4 regions of the Pseudarthrobacter defluvii genome follow, and region 3 is predicted to be linked to each of the others. Evidence: riboswitches for the same ligand, from Rfam matches in the RefSeq annotation. Region 3 holds a riboswitch; each other region holds the start of a gene.

Evidence for each region. Region 3 has a riboswitch for cyclic di-AMP ahead of JCQ34_RS03180 (hypothetical protein). Riboswitches for the same ligand answer to the same signal wherever they lie in the genome.
Region 1: linked by a shared signal. The riboswitch ahead of JCQ34_RS19310 (glycoside hydrolase family 16 protein) and the one ahead of JCQ34_RS03180 (hypothetical protein) in region 3 are both predicted to bind cyclic di-AMP.
Region 2: linked by a shared signal. The riboswitch ahead of JCQ34_RS03835 (C40 family peptidase) and the one ahead of JCQ34_RS03180 (hypothetical protein) in region 3 are both predicted to bind cyclic di-AMP.
Region 4: linked by a shared signal. The riboswitch ahead of JCQ34_RS19925 (NlpC/P60 family protein) and the one ahead of JCQ34_RS03180 (hypothetical protein) in region 3 are both predicted to bind cyclic di-AMP.

Annotation. Positions count from the first base shown of each region.
Region 1 is NZ_CP066362.1:4,146,306-4,150,608, forward strand. Features, by position in the region: gene rpsR (30S ribosomal protein S18) at 1-208, opposite strand, end outside; gene JCQ34_RS19300 (single-stranded DNA-binding protein) at 335-910, opposite strand; gene rpsF (30S ribosomal protein S6) at 981-1,286, opposite strand; cyclic di-AMP (ydaO/yuaA leader) riboswitch at 1,665-1,811, shown strand; gene JCQ34_RS19310 (glycoside hydrolase family 16 protein) at 1,816-2,931, shown strand; gene JCQ34_RS19315 (glycosyltransferase) at 3,065-4,276, shown strand; gene JCQ34_RS19320 (oligosaccharide flippase family protein) at 4,273-4,303, shown strand, end outside.
Region 2 is NZ_CP066362.1:808,679-812,981, reverse strand. Features, by position in the region: gene JCQ34_RS03845 (HNH endonuclease) at 1-474, opposite strand, end outside; gene JCQ34_RS03840 (NlpC/P60 family protein) at 741-1,526, opposite strand; gene JCQ34_RS03835 (C40 family peptidase) at 1,689-2,294, opposite strand; cyclic di-AMP (ydaO/yuaA leader) riboswitch at 2,449-2,626, opposite strand; gene JCQ34_RS03830 (M23 family metallopeptidase) at 2,755-3,576, opposite strand; cyclic di-AMP (ydaO/yuaA leader) riboswitch at 3,588-3,799, opposite strand; gene JCQ34_RS03825 (metal-dependent transcriptional regulator) at 3,939-4,303, opposite strand, start outside.
Region 3 is NZ_CP066362.1:647,196-651,498, reverse strand. Features, by position in the region: gene JCQ34_RS03185 (ArnT family glycosyltransferase) at 1-1,791, shown strand, start outside; cyclic di-AMP (ydaO/yuaA leader) riboswitch at 1,962-2,122, shown strand; gene JCQ34_RS03180 (hypothetical protein) at 2,128-2,874, shown strand; gene JCQ34_RS03175 (glyoxalase superfamily protein) at 3,058-3,474, opposite strand; gene upp (uracil phosphoribosyltransferase) at 3,519-4,154, opposite strand; gene JCQ34_RS03165 (phosphatase PAP2 family protein) at 4,167-4,303, opposite strand, start outside.
Region 4 is NZ_CP066363.1:68,288-72,590, reverse strand. Features, by position in the region: gene JCQ34_RS19940 (DUF305 domain-containing protein) at 1-100, opposite strand, end outside; gene JCQ34_RS19935 (hypothetical protein) at 247-723, opposite strand; gene JCQ34_RS19930 (heavy-metal-associated domain-containing protein) at 969-1,286, opposite strand; cyclic di-AMP (ydaO/yuaA leader) riboswitch at 1,539-1,720, shown strand; gene JCQ34_RS19925 (NlpC/P60 family protein) at 1,728-2,501, shown strand; cyclic di-AMP (ydaO/yuaA leader) riboswitch at 3,004-3,168, shown strand; gene JCQ34_RS19920 (M23 family metallopeptidase) at 3,240-3,950, shown strand; gene JCQ34_RS19915 (heavy metal translocating P-type ATPase) at 4,156-4,303, opposite strand, start outside.

The DNA.
Region 1 (4,303 bases), 720 kb from region 3:
GAGCAACTTCGCGGGCGTTCTTGATTGCCTGGGCGATCTTGCGCTGTTCCTGCACCGTAACGCCAGTGACGCGACGGGCGCGGATCTTGCCGCGGTCGGAGATGAACTTGCGCAGCAATGCTACGTCCTTGTAGTCGATGACAGTGATGTCAGCGGCCTTCAAGGGGTTGGACTTTGGTTTGGGCTTACGGAGTTCAGCCTTAGCCATCGTGGAGCTCCTATTCTAGGGAGCCCGTGGATATTGATCCACGGGATGGTGGTGGTCCGACGGCGGCAGCTGCTTTGGGTGCCTTGAGCACCCTGGCAGTCCCGGCGCCGGGCCGTTGTTTGGGTTTTAGAAGGGAGGTTCGGAATCGGGGCCGTTGCCCCAGCCGCCTGCGTTGGACACCCCGGGTGTGGCCCAGGGATCATCCTGTGCAGCCTGCTGGTTGCCGCCGCCCCAGCCTCCGCCGGAGTTGCCGCCCTGGTTTCCACCAGAGTTGCCGCCTCCGAAGCCACCGCCGCTGTTGCCGCCGCCGAAGCCGCCGCCACCCTGTCCGCCGGAGCGCTGGGTGCGGTTGACCTTGGCGTTGGCGTAGCGCAGGCTGGGGCCGATTTCGTCGACCTCAAGCTCGATGACGGTGCGCTTTTCGCCTTCTTTTGTTTCGTAGGAGCGGCTCTTCAGCCTGCCGGTCACGATGACGCGCATACCCTTTGTCAGGGACTCGGCAACGTTTTCGGCTGCTTCACGCCAGACAGCGGCGCGGAGGAACAGGGTCTCCCCGTCCTTCCACTCGTTGGACTGGCGATCAAAGGTGCGGGGGGTGGAAGCGATGGTGAAGTTCGCTACTGCCGAACCGGACGGTGTGAACCGCAATTCCGGGTCATTGGTGAGGTTACCGATGACCGTAATGGTGGTCTCGCCTGCCATCTACTGCCTCCTTGTTCGATCCTGGGTGAAGAGTGCGTTTCCTGCGGGGTAAAGAATGAAGACGGCTGAATTACTCAGCAACAACCTTCTGCTCTTCGGGGCGGGTGATCTTGGTGCGCATGATGGTCTCGTTAAGAGACAGCTGGCGGTCAAGTTCCTTGGCGGTCTCCGGCTTGGCGGTGAAGTTCACCACGGCGTAGATACCTTCGGACTTCTTCTTGATCTCGTAAGCCAGCCGGCGACGGCCCCAGATGTCAACCTTTTCGATGGTTCCACCATCGTTGGTGATGACGTTCAGGAACTTCTGAAGCGACGGCTCAACGGTACGCTCTTCGACCTCGGGGTCGATGATTACCATCAATTCGTAAGGACGCATATGTGAACCCACCTCCTTTGGGCTAAGCGGTTACGGCATTTCCGTAACAGGAGGTTCATTTGCGATTCCGTGCAATGCCTTGCCGCCCGAACGGAGGCAGGCGCAGCACAGACTTCACTATCTTAGTGCATTTGGACCCGATAGGCGATTTGCGCCTGACTCGAGGCTAGCCGCGTGACGGTCTGAGCAGGCATCCCCGGTGACGCTATGTGGAAAACCGGAAAAAGGGGCCGGATGCCACCAAGTCGGGGCACTTCCCGCAGAACCGCGACGTGAGTCCCGTTACCTAATTGTGATTTTAGGGCCACATTCGTGTACGGTCGAGCGGGGGCCGCCCCCAGCCGGCCCCAATCCCGGATGACGCCCAGCTCTGCCGCTTCCGGTGATCCACCAAGTTCCAGGCAGAGGCGGGGGACCCAAGTCTCACGGGCCTGGCTTGCGCCTGCCCTGGGGTGAAGCCGCACACGCGGCCGGATGCCTCATCCGAACCCGACAGCTAACTCCGCAGGCGTTGAGAGGTAACTTCCCCATGCCCGCACACCGCAAAAACAGCGCCCACCCAGCGCCCCGTTATCAAAAAGAGACCGCCGCCGACGCCCCCCTTCATCCTTCCACCGGGGCCAAACCAGGCCCCGGGCGGCGGCCCTGGCCCCTCGCTGCCGGTCTCGCCGCAGCACTCCTCGGGGCGGCTTCCCTGGGCCTCGGCCTGGCCCACAGCACCAACCCCACAGATGTGGCGCGGGTGGCGAGCGCCTCCGACACCGGCAGTGGTGTCCCGGTAAGCGATGTCCCCACGAAGGAACCGGCCGTTGCCCCTGCCCCCGCCACGCCCGCTCCGGCACCTTCCCCGGCTGCCGCTCCTGCTCAGGGCCCGTCCCTCCCCCAGGCTCCTGCCGCGGCAGAGCCGCCGGCACCGGCCGTCCCGGCCGCCCCCGAGGCCCCTATCGCCCTGGCGCCGGCCGCGGCCCAGCTGGCCAGCAGCGGCGCGCCGATGCCCACCGGGGTGCCCGGGAACTGGACCCTGGCGTTTGCCGACGACTTCAACGGCGCCGGATTGGACACCGCCAAGTGGTCCGGCTGCTGGTTCTCCCCCGGCTGCGGAACCATGAACAAGGTCTCCACCAGTCCCGCCAACGTCTCGGTGGCCAACGGAAACCTTGCCTTGGGCCTGGCATCCTCCACTTCCGGCGCGTTGGTGTCGACCAACCCGAAGGGCGGCGCAGGCACGGGCTTCCAGTTCACCACCGGCTACGTGGAGGCGCGCATCAAGTTCCCCGGAAACGCCAATGGCCTCTTCAACTGGCCCGCATTCTGGACCACGGGGCAGTCCTGGCCGGCCACCGGCGAGAACGACATCGCCGAGGTGCTCCAGGCGAAGATGACCGTTAATTACCATTCCACTTCCGGCTCGCAGAACCAGGGCGGCGTCGGCGGGAACTGGGCCAATGAATACCACACCTTTGGCCTGCACCGGATGGCCAACTCGTCGGATGTCTACTTCGACGGCGTCAAGGTCAAGTCTTACCCCACGAATGACGGAAACGCCCCGCAGTACATCGTGCTGAACGTGGGCGCCTCGTCAACGAACCCGGCCTACGGCCCCCAGTCCCAGATGCTGGTGGACTACGTGCGGGCCTGGCAGTAGCCAGCCACGCACCCATGTGATGAAGGACGACGGCGGGACCTCCCGCCGTCGTCCTTTCGCTTTTCCTGTGGTTTCCCTCAAGGTTGCCTAAAGCAACCCTTCCACCCTTGATGTGATCCATTACACTCTTGCAATGAAGCTCCTGTACGTGACGGAAAGCGTGCCCAACCGGGATCCAGAACTGGGGGATGGCAGCTCCATGATTCCGTACGAGGTGATCCTGCACCTTCCTGCCGATGTTGCCGTCACGCTGCTGACTTTCTCCGGTCCCGTTCCGGTCCCGGCAGCCATCAGGAACCGGTGTGAGACGGTGTACGAACTGGCCCCGCGGGAAGAACTTTCGGCCTTCGTGCGGTCCCTGGGCGGCCTCACCGGCCTGGGAAAACAGCGGCGCGCCACACCCTCCGCCCGCGCTGCCGCCGCCCGCCTGTCCGCCGGCCAGGACGCCACGCTGATCCACGGACCGCACGCCCTCTTCCTGTCCCACCACATCACCGGGCCGCTAGTGCTGCAGACGGTGGACCCCTGGTCCATCCGGGCCGGCATGGACACCGCCATCGCGCGGACGTTCCGGCCCGCCTACCGGCTGCGTGAAGAGTTGGCGGCACGCGCTGAACGGCAGTTGCCGGCAAGAGCCCGGCTGCTGACCGTCGGGGCGCAGGACGCTGCCGCGTGGGCCGCCAAGCTGGGCAGGCCGGTCAGGAGCATCCCCAACGGAACGGAAGTGGCAACAGGACCCCGCAGGAGGCGGGATGTACCCGTGGTGTGTTTCGCGGGCAGCCTCAACTACGCCCCCAATGTGGACAGCGCCGCTGTATTGGTTGAAAGAATCGCGCCCCAGGTGTGGCGGGAGGTGCCGGACGCCCGCTTCGTCATCGCGGGGCGCCGGCCCACACCGGCCGTGCAGGCACTGGCCGGCCCACAGGTGGAAGTCCTGGCCAACGTGCCCTCCATCCTGGACGTATTCCACGGGGCCGATGTGGCGGTCTTCCCGGACGAACACGGCGTGGGTATCCGGAACTCCGTGCTGGAAGCCCTGGCAGCCGGGCTGCCCGTGGTGGCAACGCCGGTGGCCGCCAGGGAACTGCCTGCGCATCCGCTGCTGGCCGTTGAGGGCAGCATGGACGCCCTTGTCCGCAGGGTGGTGGAGCAGCTCAGACTCCCCCGGGCTGCCCAGGAACCACCGCAAGGACCAGGGCAAGGGGCGCCGCAGGACGGATCCACCGGAGGAACCGCAGTCCGGACCTGGGAAACCGTCGCCGGCGAATACCTGGCGGAGGTCCGTGCGGCTGTTGCTGCGTCTTCCCCGGCCGGGGCACTTTCCCTACCGAACAGGCAACCGTGACGTACGCTCCGGGGGAATTGGAACGCA
Region 2 (4,303 bases), 160 kb from region 3:
CGGATCCCACGCGGGGGTGGGCTTCTCCAGTTCCTTGATCTGCCAGATAGTGCCGCGCGGAGGCTCGGGCACGAACCGAAGGGTCCAGCCCATCTCGGTCGGGGTGTGGTCGCCCTTGACGTTGTTGCAGCGGAGGCAGGCGGCCACCAGGTTCTCCCATGAGTCAGCCCCACCCCGGGATTTGGGGTGTACATGGTCAATGGTGTGCGCCGCCTTGCCGCAGTACGCGCATTTATGGCCGTCGCGTCTGAGCACACCCCTGCGGCTGACAGCCGTGGAGTGGTTGTATCGGGGCCGGATGTACCGGTTGAGGAGGATCACGGACGGACGGCCCAGGACGTCGGTGGGCCCCACCACGGGGTCATCCCCTTCGGCCACGACGCTCGCCTTGCCTGTGAGCACAAGCACCAGCGCCCGGCGGAAAGTAATAACCGCCAGCGGTTCATATCCAGCATTCAGAACGAGAGTGCGCATGCACTTACCTCTTCACGGCCGCACCCGTCAGGGGCACGAGGGCCGGCTGCCCTCGGCATGTCCGGGCTATGGATCGACATCACAAGAGTAAACAGAGAAGTGCAAAATCAGGTAATCGCCGCCCGGATGCCGTGCCGGAAAAGGCGACGCCGGGCAGTCATCCCCGGCCGGCCTGGAGCTGCTTTAAACGCAAAGGACCCCCGCCGGGAGGGCGGGGGTCCTTTGACGGTAGGCACCGGCTGTTGCCTGTGCCGCACGCGGGGTGCTTACCTGACGTGGATGAAAACCGGTCCGGAGCCCACGTTTGCGCTGAAGACCACGGTGTCGTTGCCGTTGAAGCCGCCATGGACGGCCATGCCATTTCCGGCGTAGACAGCGATGTGTGCCATTCCTCCACCACCATCGGCGTAGTAGATGAGGTCTCCGGGCTGGGCCTGGGAGGCAGGCACCGTGTCACCGAGGGAAAGGTACCCGGCGGGCCAGTCATGGAAGTGGATGCCGACGGCGGCCAAGGCGTTGGTCACCAGCATGGTGCAGTCCTGGTGGACACCGAGCTGGGCGTAGGCGGCGGAGAGGATTGCGGCACCCTTGCCACTGGCGGAAGCCTGCGCCGCAGGAGCGGCCGGGGCAGCAGCGGTGGCAACCTTGGCCGTGACCTTGGGAGCGGCAACGGGCTGGGCAGCGGGCTCCGCGGCGGGAGCAGGGGCAGCTTCCTGCACTTCAACCTGCGGCTCCGGCTCGACGACGGGCGCCGGCGTGGTGGTCACGGCGGGCTTCTCGAAGCTGATGGCGATGGTGGAAGCTGCGGAAATCGGGGCGTCGACCGCGGATTCAACTTCCAGCGCGGAGGCGGGAGCAGAGTCGCGCTTGACGTTCGCGTCGGCGGCATTCGCGGCAATGCCGCTGGTCAGGACCAGGCCGGAAGCTGCGGCAATGACCGCGGCCTGGCGGCCCATGCCGCCGGCGTTGTCGCTGACAGCCTTGGCAATGACTGCGATCGAGTTGGTCTTGGTGACCTCGGCGCGGTGCCGTGCGGTAGCACGAGTCGTCATCAGTTCTCTCTTTCGTTTTCCTTGCGACCGCATGTAGGCAGGCAAAGGGTGGTAGACGCGCCGGCATCTTGGGGGTACGCCGGCGCGTCCCGAACGGGGATGTGGTTTCTAGCGAAGAAGCTTTGGGCAAAGAAATAGCCCTTGGAGCATGGAGCCCAAGAACTATTTGTTGAGGTGGTAGTACGACGAGCTACCGGTGGCTGCAGGCGAGTGGAGCAGCGTGCCCTGTGAGGGGTTGAGTGCGCTGATCATCATGCCGTTGCCGACGTAGATGCCGACGTGCGCTCCACCGTTCTGGACAACCAGGTCACCGGGCTGCGGGGTGGAGGTGGGGCTCATGATGGTCCACGCGTTGGTGCGGGGAATGCTGATGCCGGCCTGGGCGTACACCCACTGCACGAAACCGGAGCAGTCCCAACCGGTGACGGGGCTGGTGCCGCCCCAGACGTACGAGTGGCCGATGCCGGTGTAGGCGATGGCTGCGATGCCTGAGGTGGACGCGGAGGACACGGTCTCGGCGGTCTTGGTGACCGGGGAGGCGTCCTGGCCGGCGGCAGCGGCAGCAGTGGCTGCGCCGTTCGCCGTGTCGGTGGACTGGGTGCGCACCGCTTCCACCTTCGGAGCAGCGGTGGTCTTCACCACGGGGCGCTCGAAGGAAACCGTAGCAGTGGGGGCAGCGGTGACGGCGAGGGCCGTCTGGGCCGAACCGGACTCGGTGGACGCTGAGACACCGGCAGTGGTGTCGGCAGCGGTGGCCGGCAGTCCCATGCTCAGGATGAGGCCCGATGCGGCTGCCACAACGGCAGCCTGGCGGCCTACGGTCCCGGCATTTGCACTTACGGCCTTGGAAACGGCATCCAAGGGGCTGGTGCGAACCGTTTGCGCACGGTGGCGCGCAGAATGATGGCGTGAAGACACGAAGGTAGCCTCTCCCAATGCCTGCGAGGTGAGCTGTCGGATTCGGATGGGAGTCACCCGGCCACGCTGCTTCCTGGGAAGCTTGTGACTTAACCCCAAGACCTTCTGGAAGAAGGCCGAAATTGGTTCCCCCGCCCCTGCCAGACGATGAAATGCGAACGGACCTTGAGCGGTGGCAGAGTTAGGCAATCCACTCAAGAGCGTCAACTTCGGAAAAGTTGACGCGAGTTAGACGGTACAGCAGTTTTGTTTCAATGTCACATTCAGGTCACGGCGAGTCACGGCGATCTGAGAGTGGACAATCATTCGGTTACAACCAGCCCATGGGATCGACCACTTCGCCGTTGACCTGGACCTCGAAGTGCAGGTGGCAGCCGGTGGACGCGCCGGTGGTGCCGCTCAGGGCCACAACGTCCCCGCGGGACACGGTCTGGCCCACCTTGACGTTGAAGGATGACAGGTGGTTGTACGTGGTTTCCAGCCCATTTCCATGGTCAATAACCACCCGGTTTCCGCCGCCGAACTGATGCCAGCCGGCGAAGGTCACGGTACCGGTGGCGGCCGCCAGGACGGAGGTCCCGCATTGCGCCACAAAGTCCTGGCCCCTGTGGAAGTCGCCCGAGCCCCCGGTAATGGGACTGACCCTGTAACCGAAGGGGGAAGCGGTGACAAGCGAGGCCAGCGGTGCGGCCAGGGTGCCGGCTGACGCGGCACGCGTCACGGAGCCGGCCGACTGGGCACTCAGGAGTTGCTTCAGCTTTCCGTCCGGATCGGCCTGGGTCACCACTGCCGAGCGGCTGAAGTCGATCTGGGCACCGATATCTGCTGAAATCTGGGGCTGGGGCGTGACGGAGGAGGCTGCGACCGGGGCGCTGCCGGCGGCGTCAGTGGCCATAACGGGACCTGTGGCGGGCACAGTCACAGTCAGAACCAGGCCGGTGGCAGCAAGGGCCATGCCGGCTTTCTGGCCTATGCCGCTGGCGGCTGCAAACTCCGTCATCTGGCGGAATGGACCCCGGCGGCGGCGGGCGTCGCGATGGAGGTCGCGGGGGCGCTCCGCTGCGGCATCTTCGACAACCCGCGGTGCCGAAGGGGGGCCGGCAGCACGGCGGCGTCCCCGGGGGGTCTGCATGGTCAAGAAGGGTTTCCTCTCTGGAGAAGCCTGCGGAGTTAGCTGTCGGATTCGGGTCAGAGAGATCAAAGACCCGGCCCGCCAAGGGCAAGCTTCTGCGCAGGGATATTCCCGGAAGAATCCTTCACTGGAGAGGCTTGCTGCTGACGGACTTCACCCCAAGGCAGTCCCCCGCTGCCGATTGTGGTTCCCCCGCCTCTGCCAGTAACGACTCGTGCACCTGACCCGCTGGCAGAGCTCGGCTCCGGATCAGGTAACGCTTAAGTTTCAACGACTGGTTCTACTATAGGGGCTTAAGACCCTTGGTAACAATTCCGTTATCTTTGCGTGGAAGGGCAGGCCCGGGGTATGGAAGTCCCGCTTCAGCCCTGCTTGATGGCCACGAAGACATGCGCGGCCACCTCGGGCGGAAGCTCCAGCGCTCCTTCAATCCCGGTCACCCGCACCGAGATGTAATCGCCCACGCGTTCCAGGGTCACGGCAGCGCCGGGCCGGATTCCGCCTTCGTCCAACTGCGCCAGCAGTTCGGGCTCCACCTGGATCGGTTCCGCGAGGCGGCTGATGGTCACGCCCGACGCAGGCCCGTAGCTCTTCATCGCCTCCACCAGGCTGATGGCCCCGTCACCAAAGCCGGGGGCCGGCTGGCCGCCCAGCGCGGCAAGGCCGGGGATGGGGTTGCCGTATGGGGACTCGGTGGGGTGGTCCAGCATCTCGTAGATGCGCCGCT
Region 3 (4,303 bases):
GCCATCACGGTGGACAAGCCGCCGGCTTCCCTGTGGATCATGGGGCTCTCGGTCCGGATCTTCGGCCTGAGCTCCTGGAGCATCCTGGTTCCCCAGGCGCTGATGGGGGTTGGCGCTGCCTGGCTGCTCTACGTGGCAGTGCGGCGGGCCGCAGCACCGGCCACCGGTGACGTCCGGCTCGCGCACCGCGCAGGCCTGCTGGCGGCGGCAGTCCTGGCCCTCACCCCGGTGGCCACACTGATGTTCCGGTTCAACAACCCGGACGCCCTGCTGGTGCTGCTCATGACGGCCGCCGGATACGCGGTCCTGCGTGCAGTCCAGGAGGACCGGCTGCGCTGGCTCCTGCTGGCCGGGGCGTTCCTGGGCTTCGGGTTCCTGGCCAAGCAACTGCAGGTCCTGCTGGTGCTTCCCGGGTTCGCCCTGGCCTACATGGTTGCGGGGCCGGGCAGGATGCGGCGGCGGCTGCTCCGGCTGGCAGCGGCAGCGGCAGCGATGGTAATTTCCGCCGGATGGTGGCTGCTGGCCGTGGAGCTGACTCCGGCGGACATGCGGCCTTACATTGGCGGGTCGCAAAACAACTCCATCCTGGAGCTGACCCTGGGTTACAACGGGTTGGGCCGGTTGACGGGCGACGAAACGGGCAGCGTGGGCGGCGGCAACGGCTGGGGTGTTCCCGGCCTACTCAGGATGTTCAACAGCGAGTTTGGCGGCCAAATTGCATGGCTGCTGCCGTCCGCCCTCATCCTTGCGGTGGGACTGGTGTGGGTTGGGCGACGGGCGCCACGCACCGATGCCGTCCGCGCTTCCGTCATCGTCTGGGGCTCGTGGGTCCTGGTGACGGGCCTCGTCTTCAGCTTCATGGCCGGCATCATCCACCCGTACTACGCGGTTGCACTGGCGCCGGGTATCGCCGCGCTGGCCGGCTTGGGCTCCGTTCTGCTGTGGCAGCACCGCCGGCAGGCCGCTGCCGGCATCTTCCTGGCCGCAGCGGTGGCCACGGCAGCTCTTATGGCCTTCCATCTGCTGGGAACCACGTCCGCTTACGGCCCATGGCTGCGCTGGCTGGTGCTCGCCGGAGGTGTGGCCGCCGCGGCAGGACTCGGGCTCAACAGGTTCCTGCGCCTGCGTTCCATGCAGCGGACGACGGCGGCCCTCGCCATTGCCGCGTCGCTCGCCGGGCCGCTGGCCTACTCCATCACCACCGCGGCGACGGCACACAGCGGGGCAATCGTGAGTGCAGGGCCAGCCTCCGGCTTTGGCGCCGGCGGACGCGGGCCGGGAGGCTTCAGTGCGGCCGGCCGGAACAACTCCGGCCGAGTTACAGGACAAGGCTTCGCCGGGCAGAACTCCACGGGACAAGGCTTCCAGCAGCAGGCCAACCGCGGCGGGACCGGCGGGACAACCCAAGGCGGTGCTGGATTTGCGGGCGGCATGGGCGGGCTCCTCGGCGCACCCACCCCATCAGCGGATCTCGTGGCCGCGCTCAAAGACGGCGCATCCGGTTACACCTGGGCAGCAGCGGTGGTGGGCTCCAACAATGCCGCCGGGTACCAATTGGCAACGGAACTGCCCGTGATGGCGGTGGGCGGCTTCAACGGCACCGACCCCTCCCCCACCCTGGCCCAATTCCAGGACCTCGTGAGGCAGGGAAGGATCCACTACTTCATCAGCGGCGGAACCATGCGATCCGCCTCCGGTTCGGATGCCTCGGCCCGGATCGCGCAGTGGGTTTCGGAAAACTTCACTCCGCAAAGCATCGGCGGCACTACCCTCTACATCTTGGCAAGGTAACAACACGGCATGGTGTACCGAAAGTAACGACTCAACCGGACGCAGACCGCAAAGCGGCGCGCCAAAGATCGTGACATCCGTTACCCAAATGTGACATTGGAATGCTTTTCCTGTACCGTCGATTGGGTGCGGCTCCCGTTCGGGCCGCATATCCCGGGTTGACGCCAAGCTCTGCCGCTTCCCCGGATCCCGATTGAGCAACGGCAGAGGCGGGGGACCCACCGTCCCGGGCAATGTACGCCCTTGGGGTTAAGCCAGTACGTGATTTTTCCGTGCGGCCGGATGCCCTCATCCGAACCCGACAGCTAACTCCGCAGGTGTGAGAGGCGATCAATCATGTCCAAAAACACGGCAGAACCATGCCTGCATGCCAAGGCTAAACACCGGGCAGAGCAGCAAGCAGCTACAAAGCCCGCAAAGAAGACCAGCTTCGGTACGCGAGCCGGGATCCTCGCAGCATCCTGCGCGGTGCTGGTGGGGGTAGGCGCGGCAGGTCAGGCGACCAGCAACATGACTCCGGTGTCATCCACCGATTCAAACTCTTCCACGGCAGCGGCCGACGCCCAAATGAGCATCGAGAAGAGCGAAATCCGTTCCAACCCGGCAGCGTCCGTTCCGGCGGCAATAAGCGTTGCGCCGCAGGCAGCGGAACCAGCCCCCGCGCCGGCACCGGCAGCCCCCGCAGCAGAAGCCCCGGCTCCTGCACCAGCCCCTGCACCGGCTCCGGCACCCGAGCCTGCTCCTGCACCTGAGCCGGCACCCGCCGTCGCGGTTAATGATCCCGCCGGCGCCCAGGCCTACGCCGCCGGCCAGTTGGCAACCTTTGGCTGGGGACCTGACCAGATGCAGTGCCTGCAGACACTGTGGACCAAGGAGTCGGACTGGACCACCACGGCCACCAATCCCAGCAGCGGGGCATACGGCATCGTCCAGTCCCTGCCCGCGGAGAAGATGGCCAGCTCCGGCGCGGATTACCTGACCAACTACCGCACCCAGATCAACTGGGGCCTCGATTACATCAAGAAGAGCTACCAGTCCCCCTGCGGCGCACTGAACTTCCACCTCGCCCACAACTGGTACTAGGCACCACTCCCCTGGCGCCGGGGGCTCAAAGGGAACTCTTCCGCTGAATCTCCCCACCTTTGGGGGCGTTCGACGGCGTGTCGCCGGCCATCCGCCGTCGTACGCCTTGGCGACGGGGCAAAGCTGCGAAATTCCAGCACAAACCGCGGGCCGCATCATCACGATGCGGCCCGCGGTTTGCTTTTAACTGTTGCCTTGCCCAGCGTCCTGCGCGCTGCTGTCCTGCCCAGCGTTCCGCCACGGTATGTACTGGACGGCCCACTTGTTGCCGTCCGGATCCGCAAAGTAGACGAAGTGGCCCCATGGGAGCACCTCGACATCACTGACGTCCACACCGTTGTTCTTCAGCTGGTCGTGCGCTTTTTGGATATCGTCGACCACCATTTGGAGAGTGGTCCCCGTGCCGGGAGGGGCGTCCAAAAGCCCCTCGCCCATGCAGATGGAGCAGGCAGAGCCGGGCGGGGTCAGCTGTACAAAACGGATGTCGTCCGACGGCCGCTCGTCGTAGTCCGCGTTGAAGCCCACCTTGTTGACGTAGAAGTCCTTGGCGCGGTCAACGTCGGATACAGGGACAAAGACAAGTTCCAGTTTCCAGTCCATCCGCACAGGCTAGCGGCGGGACCAGCATCCAGAAAGGGTGAAAACTACCCTGCGATGCCGTAGAGCCGGTCGCCGGCGTCGCCCAGGCCGGGAACGATGTAGGACTTCTCGTTGAGCTTCTCGTCGATGGAGGCCAGGACGATGTGCACGTTTGCGTCGCCCAGTTCCTCCTCCAGCTTGGCAAGGCCCTCCGGGGCCGCCAGCAGGCAGATGCAGGTGACGTCCGACGCGCCCCGCTTGAACAGGAACTTGATGGCCTCGCGCAGCGTGCCGCCGGTGGCGAGCATGGGGTCCAGCACGAAGACCTGGCGGCCTGTCAGGTCCTCCGGGAGGCGCTCGGCGTAGGTGATGATGTCCAGCGTTTCCTCGTCCCGGGCCATGCCCAGGAAGCCCACCTCGGCGGTGGGCACCAGCTTGGTCATGCCCTCCAGCATTCCCAGGCCGGCACGCAGGATGGGAACCACCAGCGGCGTGGGCTTGGTGAATGCGGTGCCAATAGTGGTGCTGACGGGAGTCTCGATGGTCACGGGCTCGGTGCGGACCTCCCGCGTGGCTTCATACGCCAGCAAAGTCACCAGCTCTTCCGTCAGCTGGCGGAAAACCGGCGACGGCGTGTTCTTGTCCCGCAGGACGGTGAGCTTGTGGGCGACCAGGGGGTGGTCAACAACGAGAGTGCGCATCCCCCAAAACTATCACCCGGCGGTGTCCTTGCCTCGGCTTCCGGACGCGCCCTCCTTGCCGGCGTCGCCGCCGTCGTGCACGGATTCCAGGACGACATCGCGCACCACGGGACGGTCGAACGTGGGCGCCGGGCCCGCATGCTGCTTGC
Region 4 (4,303 bases), on a different replicon from region 3:
TGCTTCCGTTGGTGCTTCCCGTTCCGGAGCCGGCCGAGCATCCGGCGAGGGCGATGGCTGCGGCGATGGCGGCAGCGGAAATGGTCAGGGCTTTCTTCATGAAAATCAGGGTCCTCAAAGTATCAGCGGCGGCGGATCCGCCTGGAAGGGGGCATGCAACGGCAAACCCCAAGGGTTTGGTGTATTTGCTGCTGGCTAACTGGCTGGACGATGGCGCCGGTTGAAGGCACGGCGCGGTGGAGTGGTTTACGTCCGGCTGATACAGAGGTCACCGGGGGAGGGGCTGCCCGGTGAGTAGGCATAGGTGCTGCCGAGCGCAGCGGCGGCACCAAAATCGGGCAGATCGTAGGGCGCTGTTCCCGGCAGTGGAGCTGCGAGAGTCGTATGTCCCGGGGCAAGGACACAGGCGGCGTCACCGGCAGACATCTCGGTGCACGACCCCGCCGGGTCACAGGACGACAAGGAGAAGGAACCCGCGGCCGCCGGATCATTTGAGGCCACACCTCTTGACGTCCCCATGGCGTGGACGTGGCTGGCCGTCATGGTCTGCAGCTGCGTCGACCCCCCTGGGCCTGCCATTGACATGGAGGAACCCGGGGGCATGTCGTGGGCGCCGCTCATGACGTGCATGCCAAAGATGCCGGCAATGATGGCCAGGGCCGCGGTCAGGAACCCTCCCCGCAGGAGGAGGGCCGTGAGAAGGCGACGATGCGCTGGAGTCACGACTCTTCCTCCTTTCCGTAGAGTTCTCACTACAAGGGTAAACCTGCAGAATGTGCCTGCCGGCCCGCTCCTTCTAGTTCAAACGCGCGGGCCTGCATGTCCGTCTACCGGCGTCGGCGTCGGGATGGTGGCTTTCCGGCACAAGCCGCCCGGGGGCACCTGCGGGTGCTGTCATTGTGGAACGGCCCTCCTCCCCGGAAAGCACAATGCCCCGCGCGAGGAGAGGCTCCGGGGACGTGCAGACATTAGATTCCGACGAAGGTATACCCGGCGGCAGTCACAGCCTCCCGCGTCGCTGCCGCGTCAACCGTACCTTGCACCCACAGACGGGAACGGCCGCCAGGGACGAGATCAACGGAGGCAGACTCCACCCCATCAACGGCAGAGACGGCCTTCTCGACCGTCTGAACGCAGTGCCCGCAGGTCAAGCCGTCCACAGCGAATTCAACGGTAGTGGCACCGGCGGCTGCGGTGGGGGCAGGGGCGGCTTCAGTCGAGCAGCAGCTGCACCCGGACGCGGAGGAAGCAAGCGGCAGCTGGGTACGGTTTTCGGTTCCACACATGTCAGTTTCCATTCCTTGACGAAGGACTAATGGGCGCTGGGATTGAACGGCTGTGAAAGCCGGGCGCAGGGGCCGGCCGGGACATACCACTTCACTGACAACAACAGAAACTATACCGGGTGGGGGTATCGGGAAGAAAGGAGATGTCCTGTGATATGCATCTCATGTTATTCAAATGTGACAAATGAGGCCTGCGTGAAGTACGGTCGAAGCCGTGCCGGTTTCTCCGAATGCGGCACTCCCGAGCGGACTTGCCTAACTCTGCCGCTGCCCGGGATCCGTTCGCAACTTTCGTCCGGCAGAGACGGGGAAACCAACAGTGGCCTGCTGCGGGCAGGTCTTGGGGTGAAGCCGTGCCTGGTGCTTTTGGCGCCGGTCCGGCCGGGTGTCTCCCATCCGAATCCGACAGCTAACCTCGCAGGCAGTGGGAGAGGCCCTTTCATGCCCATGCGCAAAGCTCACGGCCGCCACCGCGCGGTCCCTGTCCAGACCAGCGCCCTTGCGGTGTTGTCCAAATCGGTCGCCGGAAACGCCGGTGCCGCCGGCCGGCAGGCGGCCGTTATCGCCGCGGCGTCCGGCCTTGTCCTGACCAGTGGCATTGCCGCCCAGGCAGCCGATGCCCCGGCCCAGCGTGAGGCGGAGCCGGCTCAGGCACTGGAAGTCGCCAGCCAGGTCCAGGCCCCGCTCAGTGCGGACGCAACGGTCCGGATTTCCTTCGAGCGCCCCGCGGTGGAGACCACCCCGGCGCCGGTGGTGGAAGCACCCAAGCCAGCCGCCGTCGAGGCGCCCAAGGCGTCCGCCGCACCCGCGGTGGCTGCAGCGGCTGCGCCCGTGAAGGCGCGGGTGACGGTTGCCCCTGCTGCTGCCGCTCCTGTAGCCGCGCCCGTGGCCGGCGGTATCAACGCCATCATGGTTTCCTCCGCCTACGCCCAGATCGGCATGATCCAGGACTGCACCCGACTGGTCGAAAACGCCCTCAACGCTGCCGGTATCCGTGTCGGGGACCTGGGTCCCATGCAGTTCATGAACTACGGCACCGTGGTCACCGACCCGCAGCCCGGCGACATGGTCATGCAGCCCGGCCACGTAGGAATCTACGTCGGCAACGGCCAGGTCCTCAGCTCGGGCCTGAACGGGAAGAACGAAACCGCAGTGCACCCGCTGACCTGGATGACCTCCAAGGGCAGCGTCACGTTCGTCCGCGCCGGTAAGTAAGCCACTGAAGGGCCGGTGATGCACTGCCTTGGGGGCTGTGCATCACCGGCCCTTCAGCACTTCTGCCCCGGTTGGACGCAGATTCATCCCGTAACGGCGGTCCAAAGCGGCGCGACCGCACATGGTTGGTAGCCACCAGGACCGAGCTGGCGGCCATCGCAGCGCCGGCGATCATCGGGTTGCGCAGGCCCAGCGCGGCGACCGGGATGCCGACGGCGTTAGAGAAGAACGCCCAAAACAGGTTGGTCTCTATGCGCGCCAGCGTACGGCGGGGCAGCCAATCGGTTGCGCGATCCGGCCGGGTCAGTGCCCGTAACCACCGGATCGCCCGATCACGATGTCCGCCCGCCACCGTGCGGGCAATGCGCGCTGCTTGGGTCAGGCAGCCGCGAGTGGAGTGAATAACGGATTTGTAACTTATGCGAACGGTTCGCTACTCTAGGGAGGCATACCCCTGGCGGGTATGTGTTGCCCGCTACGCCAAACCCCGCCGGCGGCCTACAACTATGAATTTCTCAAGGCGGGGGCGGAGGATCCACTTACGGCGCGCGCGGAGCGCGCCTTGGGGCGAAGCTACTTGGCGGCTGCGCTGCCGCGCGTCCTCCAGCAGCCGGACAGTCCACTCGTCCGAATCCGACAGCTAACTTCGCCGGCGCCGAGAGGACCACTATCTTGTCTGCCCAGCCCAAACACGGCCGTCGCCGTGCCCTTCCTGCTCCCAGGCCACGCCGCCCCCTTATGCGTGACGCTGCCATTCTGCTGCGGAGCCAACAGTGGGGCGTTACAGCTGCCGTCACGGGAATGATCGCCCTGACGGCCCTTTCGGCTGCGCAGGCCGACCCGGGTGGCCGCGCCGGAGCCCCGGACCGGACCGCCGCGTCCACAGTTCCTGCCGTTGAGGCTGCCGTTACCGCAGTGCCGACCGCCATCCTGACCTTTGACAGCCCCGCAGTGACCTCCCAGCCGGCTCCTAAACCGGCGTCGCCCGTGGAGGCTGCCGGAACGGTTTCAGGATCGACCCCAGTGGCACCGGATGCGGTGGCCCCCACTGAGCAGTCCAGCGGCCTGAGGGCACCACTGGCCGCCATGAATGTGAGCTCCCCCTACGGATTCCGTGTCAGCCCCATCACCGGAGCTGCCGGCGAACTGCACACTGGCGTCGACCTGACAGGAGCATGCTCGACTCCGGTGTTCGCTGCGGGCTCAGGGAAAGTCGTCGAGGCGGGCTGGAGCCCATATGGCGGTGGCAACCGGATCGTTGTGGATCATGGCAACGGGATGAAGACCACATACAACCACTTGGCCAGCATCGGTGTTTCTATCGGGCAACCAGTAACGCAGGGCCAAGAGATTGCGGGCGTTGGTACGACCGGGGCGTCAACTGGTTGCCATCTTCATTTCGAAGTCGTAGTCAACGGTGCCACCGTCAATCCCTCGGCCTACATTTAACGAGACACGAGGATTCCGGCTATGATCCGTCAGCTGTTCCTGGTTGCGGAAACTCAGACCGCCCGCTGACCTGGATGGCCTCCAAGGGCGCCGTCACGTTCGTCCGCGCGGGTAAATAAACTACTGAAGGCCGGTGATGTGCTGCCTTGGGGGCTGTGCATCACCGGCCTTCAGCATGTCTGCCGCAGGTGGGCGGCGTTTCACCTCATTGCGTCCGTCCGAAGCGGCGCAACCGCAGCGAGTTGGTCACCACCAGGACCGAGCTGGCGGCCATCGCGGCGCCGGCGATCATCGGGTTCAGCAGGCCCAGCGCGGCGACCGGGATGCCCACGGCGTTGTAGAAGAACGCCCAG